DNA from 3 places in the Streptomyces sp. NPDC096311 genome. Region 3 is predicted to be linked to each of the others. Evidence: riboswitches for the same ligand, from Rfam matches in the RefSeq annotation. Region 3 holds a riboswitch; each other region holds the start of a gene.
What was found. A riboswitch is a leader RNA that binds a small molecule or an ion and turns the genes downstream of it on or off. The one in region 3 is predicted to bind cyclic di-AMP.
Positions count from the first base shown of each region.

Region 1 (5,721 bases), on a different contig from region 3:
CGCACACACGCCGCCCCCTACCCCCGCAGACACGCCGCCTCCCACCCCCGCAGACACGCCGCCCCCCCACCCCCGCACCGCCCCCACCCCGCTCCCCCTCCCTCCGGATACCGTCAGGGAGTGACCGATCAGCCGCCGCCGTTCAGCCCCGCCCCGGAACTCTTCACCTGGGAGTTCGCCAGCGATCCCTACCCCGCGTACGCCTGGCTGCGGGAGCACGCCCCCGTACACAGGACGCGGCTGCCGAGTGGGGTGGAGGCCTGGCTGGTGACGCGGTACGCGGACGCCAAGCAGGCGCTCGCCGACGCGCGGCTCAGCAAGAATCCGGCGCACCACGACGAACCCGCCCACGCGAAAGGGAAGACGGGTATTCCGGGGGAGCGCAAGGCCGAGTTGATGACGCATCTGCTGAACATCGACCCGCCGGACCACACCCGGCTGCGGCGGCTGGTCTCGAAGGCGTTCACGCCGCGACGCGTGGCCGAGTTCGCGCCACGCGTGCAGGAGCTCACCGATCAGCTGATCGACCAATTCGCGGAGAAGGGTTCCGCCGATCTGATCCACGAGTTCGCGTTCCCGCTTCCCATTTACGCCATTTGCGACCTGCTGGGCGTGCCCCGCGAGGACCAGGACGACTTCCGGGACTGGGCGGGAATGATGATCCGGCACGGTGGCGGACCGCGGGGCGGGGTCGCGCGGTCGGTCAAGAAGATGCGCGCGTATCTGCTCGAACTCATTCACAGGAAGCGGGAAGGCCTTCCCGACACGCCCGCGCCCGGTGAGGACCTCATCTCCGGTCTCATCCGCGCGTCCGACCATGGCGAGCACCTCACGGAGAACGAGGCCGCCGCCATGGCCTTCATCCTGCTCTTCGCCGGGTTCGAGACGACCGTCAATCTCATCGGCAACGGCATGTACGCCCTCCTCACCCACCCCGAGCAGCGCGCGCGCCTCCAGGAGTCCCTCGCCGCCCGCGAACGCGAACTCCTCGAGACCGGCGTCGAGGAACTCCTCCGTTACGACGGGCCCGTGGAACTGGCCACGTGGCGGTTCGCCACCGAGGCCGTGTGCATCGGCGGGCAGGGCATCGCGCCCGGCGACCCCGTCCTCGTGGTCCTCGCGGCTGCGGACCGTGACCCCGCGCGGTTCGAACAGCCGGACACGCTCGACCTCTCCCGCCGTGACAACCAACACCTCGGCTACGGCCACGGCATCCACTACTGCCTCGGCGCCCCGCTCGCCCGCCTGGAGGGCCAGACCGCGCTCGCCACCCTCCTCACCCGCCTCCCCGACCTTCAACTCGCGGGAGATTCGGCCGATTTGCGCTGGCGCGGAGGGCTCATTATGCGTGGATTGCGCACGCTTCCAGTGGAGTTCACGCCTCCGGTACCGGTCGCGCGATAGCGGGCGACCATACACCTGCGGGCGCTCAAACCTGACGCGCACTCAACTCTGTGATCTTCACGTGATCTACGCTGCATCGACTTGTGACAAGTGTTCGGGTGCGGATACGTTCACTCGTCAACGCGACTCACACGTCGCGTAGTCACCTGCTGTCACGTGAAAGGCTTCCGCATGCTCTCCGGGAACGGCCGCCATCGTCGCCCCCGTCAGGCCCCGGCCCTCATCGTCGCGGCAGGAGTGACCGGATCCGCCATCGCGATCCCGTTGCTCGGTGCCACCAGCGCGAGCGCGGCCGACGGCACCACGTGGGACCGGGTCGCCGAGTGCGAGAGCGCCGGCCAGTGGAGTGCCGACAGTGGCAACGGGTATTACGGCGGGCTCCAGATCAGCCAGGCGGACTGGGAGAAGTACGGCGGCCTCATCTACGCGTCGAGCGCCGACGAGGCCAGCCGCTCGCAGCAGATAGCCATCGCCGAGAAGCTCCTCGACCACCAGGGCCTCACCCCCTGGCCGACCTGTGGACCGCTCTCCGGGCTGAGCAAGAACTCGGGCGACATCCTGGTCGACACGGGCGTGGCGAACGACTCGTCCAGCACAGTGGATTCATCCGGTTCCTCCGATTCGTCCAGTTCGTCCAAGAATTCAACCCCGTCCACCTCTTCCGGCTCGAAGTCCGATTCGTCTTCGTCTGACTCGTCTTCATCCGACTCGTCCTCGAAGGCGTCCGGGAACGCGGCCGAGAACACGACGAAGGCCGACACCAGCGGCGACGCCCAGGGGGCGGACGGCTCCGACACGGCTGCGTCGAAGAGCGACAACTCGGGCAACTCCGGCCAGGGCGACGACTCTTCCGGTACGTCCGAGAACGCGACGACCGGTGCGGGGCGCCACCGTGGCGGCACCGCGGACGAGAACACCACCGACAGCGCCGTGGACGGCCGTGGCGACGACTCCTCCGGGCGGCATGCCTCGCGCGGAGCCGGCGCCTCCCGTGATGTCGTCGACGGCTCCTACGTCGTGCGCGCCGGAGACAATCTCTGGACCATCGCGGACGCCCTTGACCTCGAAGGCGGATGGGCCGAGCTGTACGACGCGAACAAGAAGACGGTCGGCGTCGACCCGAACCTCATCCTCCCCGGTCAGAGCCTTGCAGTTGGTGCCGAATCGGGCGAAAAGTAGGGGCAGTTCGCGTCATGGTTCGCTGCGTAATGTCCGGTTTGGCGCGAGTGAGAGATGGATCTCAAAGGCCCTGATCGTCTTTGGAATTCAGCCGATCGACTGCTTACGGTCATGACCGCTCGCCACAGCGGGCCCCGACGGTCGTCAACGCCGAATCCTGCCAACGGCCGTACGGGAACAGTCGACGCGTCAGCGCCGTAGGCAGGAGCGGGGGACCCAAGGTATGCGCCGCGCCCGGTAGTTGACCGGGAGCGGCTTGGGGTGAAGCCGAGCGCTCAGAGCGCACGGCCGGGCACTCACCCGCCCGAACCCGACAGCTCACCTCGCAGGCGTCGGTGAGGGGATCTCTCCATGCTGTTTTCCAGCAAGGGCAAGCACCGCCGTCCGTCCAAGGCCACTCGTGTCGCCACGCTCGCCGGTGTCACCGGTGTCGCCATCGCCGCTCCGCTGATGGCGGCCGGCAACGCCTCCGCCGCCACCGCCTCCCAGTGGGACGCCGTCGCCCAGTGCGAGTCCGGCGGGAACTGGTCCATCAACACCGGCAACGGCTACTACGGCGGTCTGCAGTTCTCGGCCTCCACCTGGGCCGCGTACGGCGGCACCGCGTACGCCGCGACCGCCAACCAGGCGTCCAAGTCCCAGCAGATCACCGTCGGCGAGAAGGTCCTCGCCGCGCAGGGCAAGGGCGCCTGGCCGACCTGTGGCACGGGCCTGTCGGGCGCCGCGTACACCGGCGGTGCGAGCACCCCGTCGACCTCGTCTTCCTCGAACAGCTCCTCGTCGAACAGCTCGCCGAGCGCCAGCACCACCACCCGCTCGACGGACACCGCGGCCTCCCGTTCGGCGTCCCGCCCGGCCGCCCAGAAGACCGTCTCCACCCCGACCGGCAAGAAGGTCAAGAAGGGTGACGGCGAGTACAAGGTCGTCAAGGGTGACAGCCTCAGCTCGATCGCCGAGAAGAAGAAGGTCAAGGGCGGCTGGCAGCAGCTGTTCAAGCTGAACAAGGACATCGTCGACGACGCCGACTTCATCTACCCGGGTCAGCAGCTGCACCTCAGCTGATGATCGGCAGCTTCACCCCAGCTGAATGACAGGTCCCCCATAAAAGGGGTCTCCACACTGGAGACCCCGGTGAGGGTCGCCCCCGTCCCCACGGGCTCCCCGCTCCGGTGCGTGTTCCCCCGTACGCGCCGGAGCGGGGTTTTTCGTCTCCGGCATTTCGTACGGAGCGTTTCGTACCCAGATTTCCGTACCCGTTTTTGTTCCGTTCTGGAACAATGTGTACGTTCAGTTCTGCCCAAGGGGTGGGCGACCGGCTGGCCGATCCCCCCGGGGCGGTTAGGCTCATGTCGCGAAGCCATCACAGGCTCCGCGTACCCGCGTCACATCCCAGAAGGAGATGCTCGTGCCGTCCATCGACGTCGTCGTAGCCCGGGAAATCCTGGACTCCCGAGGCAACCCCACGGTCGAGGTCGAGGTCGGCCTCGACGACGGCAGCACGGGTCGTGCCGCCGTTCCGTCCGGCGCGTCCACCGGCGCCTTCGAGGCCATCGAGCTGCGTGACGGTGACCCCAACCGTTACGGCGGCAAGGGTGTCGAGAAGGCCGTCCTCGCCGTCATCGAGCAGATCGGCCCGGAGCTCGTCGGTTACGACGCCACCGAGCAGCGCCTGATCGACCAGGCGATGTTCGACCTGGACGCCACCGACAACAAGGGCTCGCTCGGCGCCAACGCCATCCTCGGCGTCTCGCTCGCCGTCGCGCACGCCGCCTCCGAGGCGTCCGACCTCCCCCTCTTCCGCTACCTGGGCGGCCCGAACGCGCACCTGTTGCCCGTTCCGATGATGAACATCCTGAACGGCGGCTCGCACGCCGACTCCAACGTGGACATCCAGGAGTTCATGATCGCCCCGATCGGTGCGGAGTCCTTCTCCGAGGCCCTGCGCTGGGGCGCCGAGGTCTACCACACCCTCAAGAAGGTGCTGAAGACCAAGGGCCTGTCCACCGGCCTGGGCGACGAGGGCGGCTTCGCCCCGAACCTGGAGTCGAACCGCGCCGCGCTCGACCTCATCCTCGAGGCCATCAAGCAGGCCGGTTACATCCCCGGTGAGCAGATCGCGCTCGCGCTCGACGTCGCCGCGTCCGAGTTCTACAAGGACGGCAAGTACGAGTTCGAGGGCAAGTCCCGCTCGGCCGCCGAGATGACCGAGTACTACGAGGAGCTCGTCTCCGCGTACCCGCTGGTCTCCATCGAGGACCCGCTGTACGAGGACGACTGGGCCGGCTGGAACGTCATCACCGAGAAGCTGGGCGACAAGGTCCAGATCGTCGGCGACGACCTCTTCGTCACCAACCCGGAGCGCCTGGCCCGCGGCATCGAGGAGGGCTCCGCGAACGCCCTGCTCGTCAAGGTCAACCAGATCGGCTCGCTGACCGAGACCCTGGACGCCGTCGAGATGGCCCAGCGCAACGGCTTCAAGTGCATGATGTCCCACCGCTCCGGCGAGACCGAGGACGTCACCATCGCCGACCTCGCCGTCGCGGTGAACTGCGGCCAGATCAAGACCGGCGCCCCGGCCCGCTCGGACCGCGTCGCCAAGTACAACCAGCTGCTGCGCATCGAGGAGATCCTCGACGACGCGGCGGTGTACGCGGGCCGCAGCGCCTTCCCGCGCTTCAAGGGCTGACACCCGCAGAGGGTCAAGCCTTAGCCAGTCGTACGTACGTCCCCGTACCCGGTCCCGTACCGTGTCCGGGGACGTACGCGCGTGTGAACGGGAGGCGGGACATGGCCGTGAAGGACCGGGACCGGTTCTCCACCGCGACCAGGCTGAAGCTGCTCGGCGAGCAGACGGCGGCCCGCGTCTACCGCTCGCAGACCAAGCGCCAGGCCCGCCGCTCACGCCTGACCGGCCGCGCCGCGCTGCTGGCTCTCGTACTCTGTTCTCTGATCGTGGCCCTTGCGTACCCGATAAGGCAGTACGTGTCCCAGCGCGCCGAGATCGCCGATCTGGAGCGACAGCAGGAGCGGGCCCGCGCCCGGGTCGAACAGCTGCGTGACCTCAAGGCGCGCTGGCAGGACGACGCGTACGCGAAGCAGCAGATCCGGGAACGGCTGCACTATGTGATGCCGGGCGAG
Region 1 is NZ_JBIWFN010000003.1:99,308-105,028, reverse strand. Features, by position in the region: gene ACIRA5_RS08740 (cytochrome P450) at 121-1,404, shown strand; gene ACIRA5_RS08735 (transglycosylase family protein) at 1,576-2,583, shown strand; cyclic di-AMP (ydaO/yuaA leader) riboswitch at 2,722-2,930, shown strand; gene ACIRA5_RS08730 (transglycosylase family protein) at 2,935-3,645, shown strand; gene eno (phosphopyruvate hydratase) at 3,983-5,269, shown strand; gene ACIRA5_RS08720 (septum formation initiator family protein) at 5,371-5,721, shown strand, end outside.
Region 1: linked by a shared signal. The riboswitch ahead of ACIRA5_RS08730 (transglycosylase family protein) and the one ahead of ACIRA5_RS12415 (NlpC/P60 family protein) in region 3 are both predicted to bind cyclic di-AMP.

Region 2 (5,721 bases), on a different contig from region 3:
ACGGCGATCTACGACACGATGCAGTTCGTCAGCTGCGACGTGGAGACCACCTGTCTGGGGCAGGCCGCTTCGGCCGCCGCCGTGCTGCTGGCCGGCGGCGCGCCGGGCAAGCGGTTCGCACTGCCGGGCGCCCGGGTGCTGATCCACCAGCCGTCACTTCCCGAGCCGGTACAGGGACAGGCGAGCGATCTGGCCCTCCAGGCCGAGGAGTTGATGCGCACTCGAAGGCTGCTGGAGGACATGCTCGTCCGCCACACGGGGCAGAGTCCTGAACAGGTCGCCGCCGACATCGAGCGGGACAAGATCCTGGACGCTCAGGCCGCGTTGGCGTACGGACTGGTGGACGGGATCATCCCCAGCCGCAAGACCTCGCGCACCGCGCCCGGTGCGAGGAACGCCACACCCGACGCGAGGTGATCCGCCGATGGTGCCCGAACTGCCCCCGTTGCCCGCGCTGACGCGCGCCGAGGCCGAGCTGATCGACCGTTACCTCGACGTGGTCGACCTACTGGGCCGTATCAACCCGGCCAGGCCCGGAGACACCTACCGCGGGCTGCGTGCCGCCCAGGCGCTGGTCGCCAAGGCCACCGAGCTGCGGGACGCCCTCGCGCTGATGCACCAGCGCGGCGAGAGCGAGGTGCACGCGCCGACGCTGGCGCAGGCTTTGCGCGTCCTCGACGGTGAGCGGCGGGCGGCCCGCGTCACCCTGCCGCCCGACGCCGACAACTGACACACCCACACCCGGGTCGCCGTGTACGCCAAGTCAGCGAGGCGTCCGGCCCGGGGTTCAAACGGACCAGATGGTGTACCCCCTGATGGAGTAGTCACAGGCCCCTTCGGGGAACCGAAAAAGTTGCGCAACGCGCGTAGCCCGGAGGCGGAATGAGACGCTCCGGTGCTGGTGGGACCGTCGTCGGCGTCCCCAACATCGCCCGAACAGAGGGTCGTCCACCCGAACGGGTGAGTGGTGAGTAACGCCACAAATCGCCGGTTCCGCTCGGATTTTCCGACCGCTATGCGTGAAGATCCCTTCCGACGACAAGCCCCCGCCACAGCGGCGGGGCGGTCCGGGCGGACGCCGAGTCCTGCCGCTGCCCGGATGACCGGTCGACAGAAGTGCATCGGCAGGAGTGGAGGACCCAGCAAGACGGGTCGCCGGAGAGATCCGGGCGGCCCTTGGGGTGAAGCCGCGCAAGCGGCCGGGCTACTTCGCCAGCCCGAATCCGACAGGTCATCCTTCACAGGCGGCTGACGAAGGGTTGCGCATGACTGCGCTCAATCGTGTCCCGTCGCTGTGGACCCGGGCCGGTACGGCCTCGGCGCTCACCCTCGCCGCCGTGGGCGGCAGCCTTGTGGTTCCTGGCGTCGCATCCGACGCCGAAGCGGCCACGCTGGCGACGAAGGCACTTCAGGTCGCGGCTTCCAAGAAGGGCTCCCCGTACCAGTACGGCGCCGCCGGGCCACGCCGCTTCGACTGCTCCGGGCTCACGCTCTACTCGTACAAGAAGGCGGGCAAGACGCTGCCTCGTACGGCCGCGGCGCAGTACAACAAGACACACCACATCTCCGCGTCCCACCGCAAGGCCGGAGACCTGGTGTTCTTCCACTCGGGCCGGAACGTGTACCACGTCGGCATCTACGCCGGGAAGGGAAAGATCTGGCACTCCCCGAAGACAGGGGAGGTCGTGAAGCTGCAGAAGATCTGGACGAAGAGCGTCTGGTACGGCCGGGTCAGCTGACCTGCCCGAGGGGGTGCCGGCCGGCCGGCACCCCCTCGGGGTTCCACCCCCGGGCGTGAAAAGCGGACGAACCGGTTACTCGTTCACCATGGCTGAGCGACCTTCCCCCGAGGAACGGAACGAGACGCCCCTGGAGCGCGCCGATCGCAACTTCGGCGAGCTGCTCCAGGAGCTGCGCGTCACGCAGACCGGTGTGCAGATCCTCTTCGCGTTCCTGCTGACGCTGGCGTTCACCCCGCGCTTCCCGTCCCTCGACACGGTGCAGCGCGCCACGTACGTCACCACCCTCCTGCTGGCCGTGGCGGCCGCCGCGCTCTTCACGGCGCCCGCCGCGCTGCACAGGTCGCTGTTCCGGCAGGGCGCGAAGCCGACCATCGTGCGGGTCTCCTCCGTCCTGGCCACGGTCGGGATGGGCGTGCTCATGCTGACGCTGACGGGATCGGTGCTGCTCGTCGTGGACGTGGCGCTGGGACGCGCCGCCGGGATCGCCTCGGGCGCGGGCACCCTGCTCGTCTGTGTGGCGCTGTGGGGCCTCCTGCCCGGCCTGGTGCACCGTGCCGTCGTCAGCGGAGCGCCGGCTCCGAGAGAAGCACCGGAACGAGAACCGTGAGCGCGCTCATCGCCGGACCACCCGCGGGCACGAACCGCGGCAGTCGGCTGAGGAAGGTGCTCGGCGCCTTCGGGTCGAGCGCGTCGGTGACGAGCCCCTGCCGCGGCGGGCGGTTCATCCCGACTGCCGCCGGCCGAACCAGCCGGACAGCGCGGTCGTAGCGCAGAGGGTGGCCGGGACGGCGGCGGCTCCGGTGGGGCCGCGGTCGCCGGGACCGGGAGATCCGCGCCGTACGCTCTCCGTCGCCCGCCGGGCCGGGGACCGGTCGGTGCCGCCGACCGAGGTCTTCCGGGCCCCGCCGCGAGGCGCCGGACGGGGCAGACACGACAACTGAGCCGCTCCTCAGGGCTCTTGTGGGCCACCGGCCGTCACCGGCTGGGCCGGCACCGTCCAGGGCAGCTCGATGGCGACCGTCTTGCCGCCCTCGCGGGTGGGCCGGACGACGAGTCTGCCGCCGCATTCGGCGGTCAGCCAGCGGATGATCACCATGCCGCGCCCGTTGTCCTGCTGGACGGCGGCGGGCAGACGTTTGGGAAAGCGCGGATGGCTGTCGGTGACGCCGATCCGCAGGTGTTCATCCCGGTCGAGCCGGACGTCCACCGTGAAGGTGGGCGACTGCCCGAACGTGTGTTGGACGGCGTTGGTGGCTAGTTCTGACACGATCAGGCGTACGGTGTCCGCGACTTCGGCGTCGCACGGCAGGCCCCATTCGGCCAGCACATCGGCGACGAATTTCCGGGCCGCGGAGACCGAGGCGGGATCGCTCGGCAGAGTGACGGATGCTTCCTGGTGATCTGCCATGGCGACGTCGTCCCTTTCCCACGGGACCGGAGTCCGACACGGAGCGGATGGTTCGAGTACGGTCCCGGACTGGTGCTTCGCGCCAGACTGCCATCACTGGGCCGGTCACGGGTGCGATCCACCGAGATATGCATATATCTGTCGCTCGATGCGGTGAACTCTGCGACGGCGGAGCGTATTTGGGCGGCTCGGGAGGAGTAAGGAGTACAGCCATGCAGCACGGTCCCGCGGTGCGCCGCCGCAAGCTCGGTGCCGAACTGCGCGCGCTGCGCGCCGATGCGGGTCTCACCAGTGGTGAGGCGGCCCGTCTCGTCGGCTGGCACCAGTCGAAGGTGAGCCGGATCGAGACCGGTATCAGTGGAGTGAAACCGGCCGATGTGGAGCGCCTGTTGGACGTCTACGCCGTCACGGGGCACGAGTTACGGGAGCTCCTGGTCGGCCTCGCGGGTTCCGAGGGCAACGGCCGCCATCACTGGTGGCACGCCTACCGCGGCGTCCTGCCGCCCACGTACCGCGACTTCATCAGTCTGGAGTCGCAGGCCAGCGGCATGCGCACGCTGGAGACCTCGGTGGTACCCGGACTGCTCCAGACGCCCGAGTACGCGCGGGAGGTGACCCGGGTCGCCGTCGGCGGCCTGGAGGACGGCAAGCTCGACGCGCTCGTCGAGGTGCGCCTCGCCCGGCAGGACGTCCTGCGTTCGAATCCGCCGCTGGAACTGACCGCGGTCCTGGACGAGGCCGTGTTAAGACGCGAGGTCGGCGGCCCGGAGGTGATGGCTCGGCAACTGGAGCGTCTGCGGGAGGCCGCCACCCTGCCTCAAGTGCGGCTTCAGGTCCTGCCGTTCGCCGCGGGAGCCCATATCGGCGTCACCGGGCCTTTCGTTATCTTCTCATTTCCGAACACAACTGATCTGGATGTGGTTGTTCTCGACCACTTGACGAGTAGCCTCTACCTCGAACGGAAAGAAGACCTTCAGGCCTACACCGAGGCCTTCAACGCCCTTCAGTTCCACGCCCTTTCGCCCGAGGACTCGTTGGACTACATCGCCGGGATAGGTGACGGCGCGTAAGGAGGCACCCCCATGACTGCACTGCCTCGGTACGTACTTTCCAGTACTTCACTCCACGACGTGCGATGGCTGCGCAGCAGCCGCAGTACGGGAATGAACAACTGCGTCGAGACGGCCCGACCCGGCCCAGGACCCTGGGCCGGACTGGTCGCCGTGCGCGATTCCAAGAACAAAGCGGGCCCCGCCCTGCTCTTCACTCCCGCCAGTTGGGAGGGCTTTGTCGCCGGACTGAACTGATCACGCCGACGGCGTGCTCGATCTGCGCGTCGGTGAGGTCCGCGCGGGCGGTCAGCCGCAGCCGGGAGATGCCGTCGGGCACGGACGGGGGGCGGAAGCAGCCGACGGCGAGTCCCGCTTCCCGGCAGTCGGCGGCCCACCGCACGGCCTGTTCGGCGGACGGTGCGCGCACGGAGACCACGGCGGCGTCCGGTCGTACGGCTTCCAGGCCCTCGGCGGTCAGCCGGGTGTGCAGCGCCGTCGCCACCGCGCGAGCCCGGGCGGCGCGCTCCGGCTCACGGCGCAGCAGCCTGAGCGCCGCGAGGGCCGCGCCCGCCGCCGCGGGCGCGAGACCGGTGTCGAAGATGAAGGTGCGCGCCGCGTTGACCAGGTGGTCGATGACCGGGGCGGGTCCGAGGACGGCTCCGCCCTGGCTGCCGAACGACTTGGAGAGCGTGGCGGTCACGACCACGTCCGGCGCGCCCGCGAGCCCCGCGGCCTGCGGGGCGCCCCGGCCGCCGTCGCCCAGGACGCCCAGCCCGTGTGCGTCGTCGACGAGCAGCGCCGCGCCGTGCTCGCGGCAGGCGGTGGCGAGTTCGGCCAGCGGGGCCGCGTCGCCGTCCACCGAGAAGACCGTGTCGGACACGGCGACGGCAGGACCCTCGTGCGTGCCCAGCGCCTTGCGCACGGCGTCGGGGTCGGCGTGCGCCACGACCTGGGTCGTGCCCCGGGCGAGCCGGCAGCCGTCGATGAGGGAGGCGTGGTTGCCCGCGTCCGAGACGACCAGCGAGCCGTGCGGCGCGAGCGTGGTCACGGCGGCGAGGTTGGCCGCGTAGCCGGAGGAGAAGACGAGCGCGGACTCGAAGCCGCAGAATTCCGCCAGCTCGCGTTCGAGTTCGCCATGAAGTTCGGTCGTGCCGGAGACGAGCCGCGAGCCGGTCGCACCGGCGCCCCAGCGGCGCGCGGCCTGTGCGGCGGCCGCCGTGATCTCGGGGTGGTGGGCCAGCCCGAGGTAGTCGTTGCTCGCCAGATCGAGAAGGGGTGAGTCGGCGGCGCGGGGGCGCAGGGTGCGGACGAGTCCGGCCTGGCGGCGCTGGTGCGCCTGCTCGTCGATCCACGCGAACGGCGATCCGGCCATGCTGGTGCCTCCGGGCCCTGGGAGTGGTCGTGAAGGGGTCATGAAGGTGGTCGTTTTGTAGGCAGTGCACAGACCCTAGCGGGGCGACGCGGCGCCCATGATGTGGCAATACCCACACGTCGAACCGTCTCTGTTGTGCAAACTCTC
Region 2 is NZ_JBIWFN010000001.1:280,455-286,175, reverse strand. Features, by position in the region: gene ACIRA5_RS01265 (ATP-dependent Clp protease proteolytic subunit) at 1-417, shown strand, start outside; gene ACIRA5_RS01260 (hypothetical protein) at 425-730, shown strand; cyclic di-AMP (ydaO/yuaA leader) riboswitch at 1,077-1,262, shown strand; gene ACIRA5_RS01255 (C40 family peptidase) at 1,266-1,739, shown strand; gene ACIRA5_RS01250 (DUF6328 family protein) at 1,828-2,349, shown strand; gene ACIRA5_RS01245 (ATP-binding protein) at 2,692-3,150, opposite strand; gene ACIRA5_RS01240 (helix-turn-helix domain-containing protein) at 3,363-4,220, shown strand; gene ACIRA5_RS01235 (DUF397 domain-containing protein) at 4,233-4,457, shown strand; gene ACIRA5_RS01230 (8-amino-7-oxononanoate synthase) at 4,414-5,574, opposite strand.
Region 2: linked by a shared signal. The riboswitch ahead of ACIRA5_RS01255 (C40 family peptidase) and the one ahead of ACIRA5_RS12415 (NlpC/P60 family protein) in region 3 are both predicted to bind cyclic di-AMP.

Region 3 (5,721 bases):
CACGCCGACCACGGTGCCCAGGCCGAACTGGTCGTGGGTGACCCGGTCGCCGACCGCGAGTGAGACCACCGGCTTCTCGGAGACCCCGCGGCGCGTCGCGAAGCCGGAGGCACCGGACGCCGCGGACCGCGAACGCGAGGACGACAGCGAGGCGGCCACACCGGAGACGGGCCCCGAGGGCATGGGAGCGGTCGCGCCGGTGCGCTTCCACTCCAGGTGCGTCTCCGGGATCTCCTCCAGGAAACGGGACGGCGGGTTGTACGAGGGCTGGCCCCAGGCGCTGCGCATGGACGAACGGGTGAGGTACAGCCGCTCTCGCGCGCGCGTGATGCCGACGTACGCGAGGCGCCGCTCCTCCTCCAGCTCCTTGACCTGTCCCAGCGCGCGCATGTGCGGGAAGACGCCGTCCTCCATGCCGGTGAGGAAGACGACCGGGAACTCCAGGCCCTTGGCGGTGTGGAGGGTCATCAGCGTGATGACGCCGGAGCCGTCCTCATCCTCGTCGGGGATCTGGTCGGAGTCGGCGACCAGGGCCACCCGCTCCAGGAAGGCGGCGAGCCCGACGGGCGTCTCGCCCTCACCCGCACCGGACTCCTGCTCGAACTCCAGGGCCACGGCGGCGAGTTCCTGGAGGTTCTCGATCCGGGTCTCGTCCTGCGGGTCGGTCGAGGCCTGCAGCTCGGCGAGGTAGCCGGTGCGTTCGAAGATGGCCTCCAGGACAGTGGCCGGGCCCGCACCGGACTCGACGATCGTACGGAGGTCCTCCATCAGCGTGTTGAAGCGCTTGACCGCGTTCGTGGACCGCGCGGCCATGCCGTACGCCTCGTCGACGCGCTTCAACGCCTGCGGGAAGCTGATCTTCTCGCGCTGCGAGAGCGCGTCGATCATCGCCTCGGCGCGCTCACCGATGCCGCGCTTGGGCACGTTGAGGATGCGGCGCAGCGGGACCGAGTCCTCCGGGTTGGCCAGTACACGCAGGTAGGCCAGGACGTCCCGGACCTCCTTGCGCTCGTAGAAGCGGACGCCGCCCACGACCTTGTAGGGCAGGCCGACGCGGATGAAGATCTCCTCGAAGACACGGGACTGGGCGTTCGTACGGTAGAAGACGGCGACGTCTCCGGCCTTCGCCTCGCCCGCGTCCGTGAGACGGTCTATCTCTTCGGCGACGAACTGCGCCTCGTCGTGTTCGGTGTCCGCGACATAGCCGGTGATCTGCGCGCCCGCGCCCGCGTTGGTCCACAGGTTCTTGGGACGGCGGGACTCGTTGCGCTCGATGACCGCGTTGGCGGCGGAGAGGATCGTCTGCGTGGAGCGGTAGTTCTGCTCCAGGAGGATCGTCGTCGCGTTCGGGTAGTCCTCCTCGAACTGGAGGATGTTGCGGATCGTCGCGCCGCGGAAGGCGTAGATCGACTGGTCGGCGTCGCCCACGACGCACAGCTCGGCGGGGAGCAGGTCGTGCTCGCCGTGCGGGGTGTCCTCGTCTTGCGCGCCGGTGCCGACCAGCTCACGCACCAGCGCGTACTGCGCGTGGTTGGTGTCCTGGTACTCGTCGACCATGACGTGGCGGAAGCGGCGACGGTAGTGCTCGGCGACGTCCGGGAAGGCGCGCAGCAGGTTGACCGTGGTCATGATCAGGTCGTCGAAGTCGAGCGCGTTGGCCTCGCGCAGCCGCGACTGGTACATCGCGTAGGCCTGGGCGAGGGTCTTCTCGAAGCCTCCCCCGGACTCCGTCTGGGAGATGCCCCCAGCGACCTGGGCGGCGAAGTCCTCCTCGTCGATCAGCTCGTTCTTCAGGTTCGAGATCTTGGCGCTGAAGGACTTGGGCGGGAAGCGCTTGGGATCGAGATCCAGATCACGGCAGACGAGCGCCATCAGCCGCTTGCTGTCGGCGGCGTCGTAGATCGAGAACGAGGAGGTGAAGCCGAGCTTCTTGCTCTCCCGGCGCAGGATCCGCACACACGCGCTGTGGAAGGTCATCACCCACATCGCGTTCGCGCGCGGGCCGACGAGCTGCTCGACGCGCTCCTTCATCTCGCCCGCGGCCTTGTTCGTGAAGGTGATCGCGAGGATCTGGCCGGGGTGGACATGGCGCTCGCCCAGCAGATGGGCGATGCGGTGGGTGAGCACCCGGGTCTTGCCGGAGCCCGCGCCGGCCACGATGAGCAGCGGGGAGCCGGAGTGCACCACGGCCGCGCGCTGGTTCTCGTTCAGCCCGTCCAGCAGGGCCGCCGGGTCCACGGCGGGGCGGGGCGCGCCGTCGCGGTAGTAGGCGTCCCTGCTCGCGGGCGCGTCGAAGCGGCCGCCGAACAGGTCGTCCGGAAGCGGCTCCGGCGCTCCGTCCTCGGGCGGCGGCGGGGGCTCTTCCTCGTGGGCCCCGGAAGGCTGGAGGTCCGCCAGAAAGCTGTCATCAAAGAGGCTGCTCATCGCTCTCCGAGTCTAGGCGGCCCCACTGACAACCCGCGGCCACCCTGAAAACCCGACCGGTTTTCCGCGACGGCACATGGTCTCTTTACGTGACCGCGCCTGATCCCTTTCCACCGGCCTTTCCGCCGCCCTTGCCACCGCGGACGCCGTCACCGTTCAGGATCGTTTCATTACGGTCAGCCACAACCAGTCCCGATCAATGGCCGCCAGGACCAAGGTCACAAAAATGTATCGGGCATATCGCACATCAAACTTCACAGAACACTTATGAGTTGGCTAGCGTGCCGGGCAGGCCGCTCGACCCAACCGGCGAACACCGCCGGGCCGTGCGGCCTCCGCCGAGTCCGGTGCGCCCGTGTGGCAGCCGGAGCCGGGGACCCAACCGACCTTGGGGTGAATCGGTCCAATTGTCCGCTGGGGCAGGGACCGTAGGGCAAACCTTCCGGAAGTACCCGCCCGAACCCGACAGCTAACTCGGTAGGCGGATGACGGAAGGAGTCGCCACCTTGGCGTCGCATCGCAAGTGGAGTCCTACGGGTACGCGCATAGCGGGTATACGGACTCCCGCCCTCGCCACGGCGGCCCTCACCTCCGTGGCCCTGCTCTCCCAGACGGCGAACGCCGCGCCCTCGGCCGACTCCAAGCCGAGCATCGAAGAGGTCGAGAAGAAGGTCGACGACCTCTACCACCAGGCCGAGACGGCGACCGAGAAGTACAACGCGACCAGGGAGAAGACCGCCCAGCAGCGCAAGCGCGTCGACTCCCTCCTCGATGACGTGGCCCAGCGCACCGAGAAGCTCAACACCGCGCGCGAGGAACTGGGTTCGTTCGCCGCGGCGCAGTACCGCACCGGCGCCGCCGCCCCCGACACCGCGAGCCTCCTGCTGGCCGACAATCCGCAGGACTACTTCGACCAGACCCAGCTGATGAACCGTCTGACCACCCGCCAGAAGGCGGCCGTCGACGACTACGTCACTGAGCAGGCCGCCACCACGAAGAAGCGCGCGGAGGCCTCTGAGAGCCTGCAGACGCTCACCACGACGCAGAGCGCGCTGAGGACGTCCAAGGCCGACGTCCAGCGCAAGCTCGCCGAGGCCCGCTCCCTGCTGTCGAAGCTGACCGCCGAGGAGAAGGCGCGGCTCGCGGCGATCGAGAAGAAGCAGCAGGAAGCGGCCGACCGCAAGGCGGCGGAGCTGGCCCAGCAGCAGGCCGCAGCGCAGAAGAAGGCCCAGGAGGCGGCCGCACAGCAGCAGACGGGTTCCGGCACCTCCGGGACCACGGGCTCCGCCGGCACCTCCGGCAGTTCGGCCACCGACTCCTCGTACACCGCCAAGGCCGACAAGGCCCTCGCCTTCGCCCGCACCCAGGTCGGCAAGCCGTACGTCTGGGGCGCGACCGGGCCCGGCTCCTACGACTGCTCCGGCCTCACGCAGGCCGCCTGGAAGGCCGCCGGCGTCGATCTCCCGCGTACCACCTGGGACCAGGTCAACGTGGGCACGACGGTCCCGCTCTCCGACATCAAGCCCGGTGACCTCGTCTTCTTCTACGACGACATCAGCCACGTCGGCCTCTACGTCGGCAACGGCATGATGATCCACGCCCCCAAGCCGGGCGCGTACGTCCGCGAGGAGTCGATCTTCTACGGCGGCGAGTCGATCATCCACAGCGTGGTGCGTCCGGCCTAACGCCTCGCCGCCCGGCACGCGCGCGTGGGGCTCATCGAGCTCCACGCGCGCGTGGCCCGCCGCCAACCCGCTCGAAGGTCCTTAGCATCGGGCCCATGTCAGCCATCTCCCCGCCCGGCACCCGGCGGACCGGCCTGCGCAGCTGGTGGGCGCAGAGTCCGCCGGGCGCCGGAGCCGCGATCCTGGCCACCGGCATCATCTCGATCGGGCTGGAGCAGACCGGCTACGAGATCCTGTCCCGGATCGTGCTGGCCCTGGCGGCCGTCGGCTGGCTCGGGCTCGCCGCGGCCTTCGTCGTACGGCTGCTGCGGGAGCGGGAGCGGTGGCTGACGGAGGCCGGTACACCGAGCGCGCTCACCGCGGTCGCGGCGACCACCGTGCTCGGCACGCGGCTGGTCACGCTGGGGTGGAAGGTGCCGGCCGAGGCCCTGCTCGCCCTGTCGGCGGCGCTCTGGCCGGGGCTGCTCCTCCTGGTCGTACGGCAATGGCGGCCCCGTATGCCCGGAGGGGTGTTCCTCGGCTGTGTGGCCACGCAGGGGCTCGCGGTGCTGGGCGCGACGCTCGCCCCCGCGACGCACACGGACTGGCTCGCTCACACCGCGCTGGTGCTGTTCTGGCTGGGGCTCGTGCTCTACGCGGCGGCACTGTTCTACTTCGACTACCGCGAGGTCGCCACGGGCGCCGGGGACCAGTGGGTCGCAGGCGGCGCGCTCGCCATCTCGGCGCTGGCGGGGTCGAAGCTGATCCTCGCGTACCAGGCGAACATCTATCTGTGGAACAACGACGACAACGGCGTGCTGCGCTGGGTGACCGAGGCGCTGCTCGTGCTCGTCCTCGGCTCGTACTGCGTGCTGGCCGTGGCGGAGGCCCTGTGGCCCCGACCGCGCTACGACGTGCTGCGCTGGGCGACCGTGTTCCCGCTGGGGATGACGGCGGTGGCGACGCTGTCGGTCGCGGCCGCCATCGGCGTCGGCCGGCTCAGGGGGCTCGGGCAGGTGCTGCTGTGGATCTCGGTCGCGGCGTGGCTGGCGGTGGCGGCCGTAGCGGTCAGGCGTCCGCGGGAGCCGTAGCGGGCGGGCGTCCGCGGGAGCCGTAGCGGGCGGGCGCATCCGTAACGCTGTCCGGAAGCGCCGTAGCCGTCCGTGGGGGCCTTCGGGGGGACGTCAGGTCCAGAGCACTGCGATGAAGATGTTCGCGGTCGTGAGCAGCCCTACGAGCCCGAACAGGCCCTTGTCCACCTTCTCGTCGTCCCGCTTCACATAGACGAGTCCGAGGATCACGATCAGCAGGGCGAGCTTCACGCCGATCTTGAGGGTGTTGACCGAGTGGTCGTCTGCCTGGTTGAGGCCGACAAGGGCGACGCCCGTGACCAGCATGGTCAGCGCGCCGTGCAGCATGGCGGGGACGAACCGGGCGGTGCCCTGGCCCATCGCCTTCATCTGGGTGAGGAAACCACCGAGGAGCGAGGCGATGCCGATGATGTGCAGGCCGACGAAGAGATGGATGAGTACGTCCATGGAGCCGGAGCCTAATCGGAGGCCCTGCCCCCTCTTGTCACCGGCCCACCCCCTGTAGACCCGTACCACCTGGGAACCACCGATTGCCCCGGAAC
Region 3 is NZ_JBIWFN010000004.1:183,058-188,778, forward strand. Features, by position in the region: gene pcrA (DNA helicase PcrA) at 1-2,424, opposite strand, end outside; cyclic di-AMP (ydaO/yuaA leader) riboswitch at 2,751-2,924, shown strand; gene ACIRA5_RS12415 (NlpC/P60 family protein) at 2,931-4,109, shown strand; gene ACIRA5_RS12420 (tellurite resistance/C4-dicarboxylate transporter family protein) at 4,205-5,179, shown strand; gene ACIRA5_RS12425 (hypothetical protein) at 5,273-5,626, opposite strand.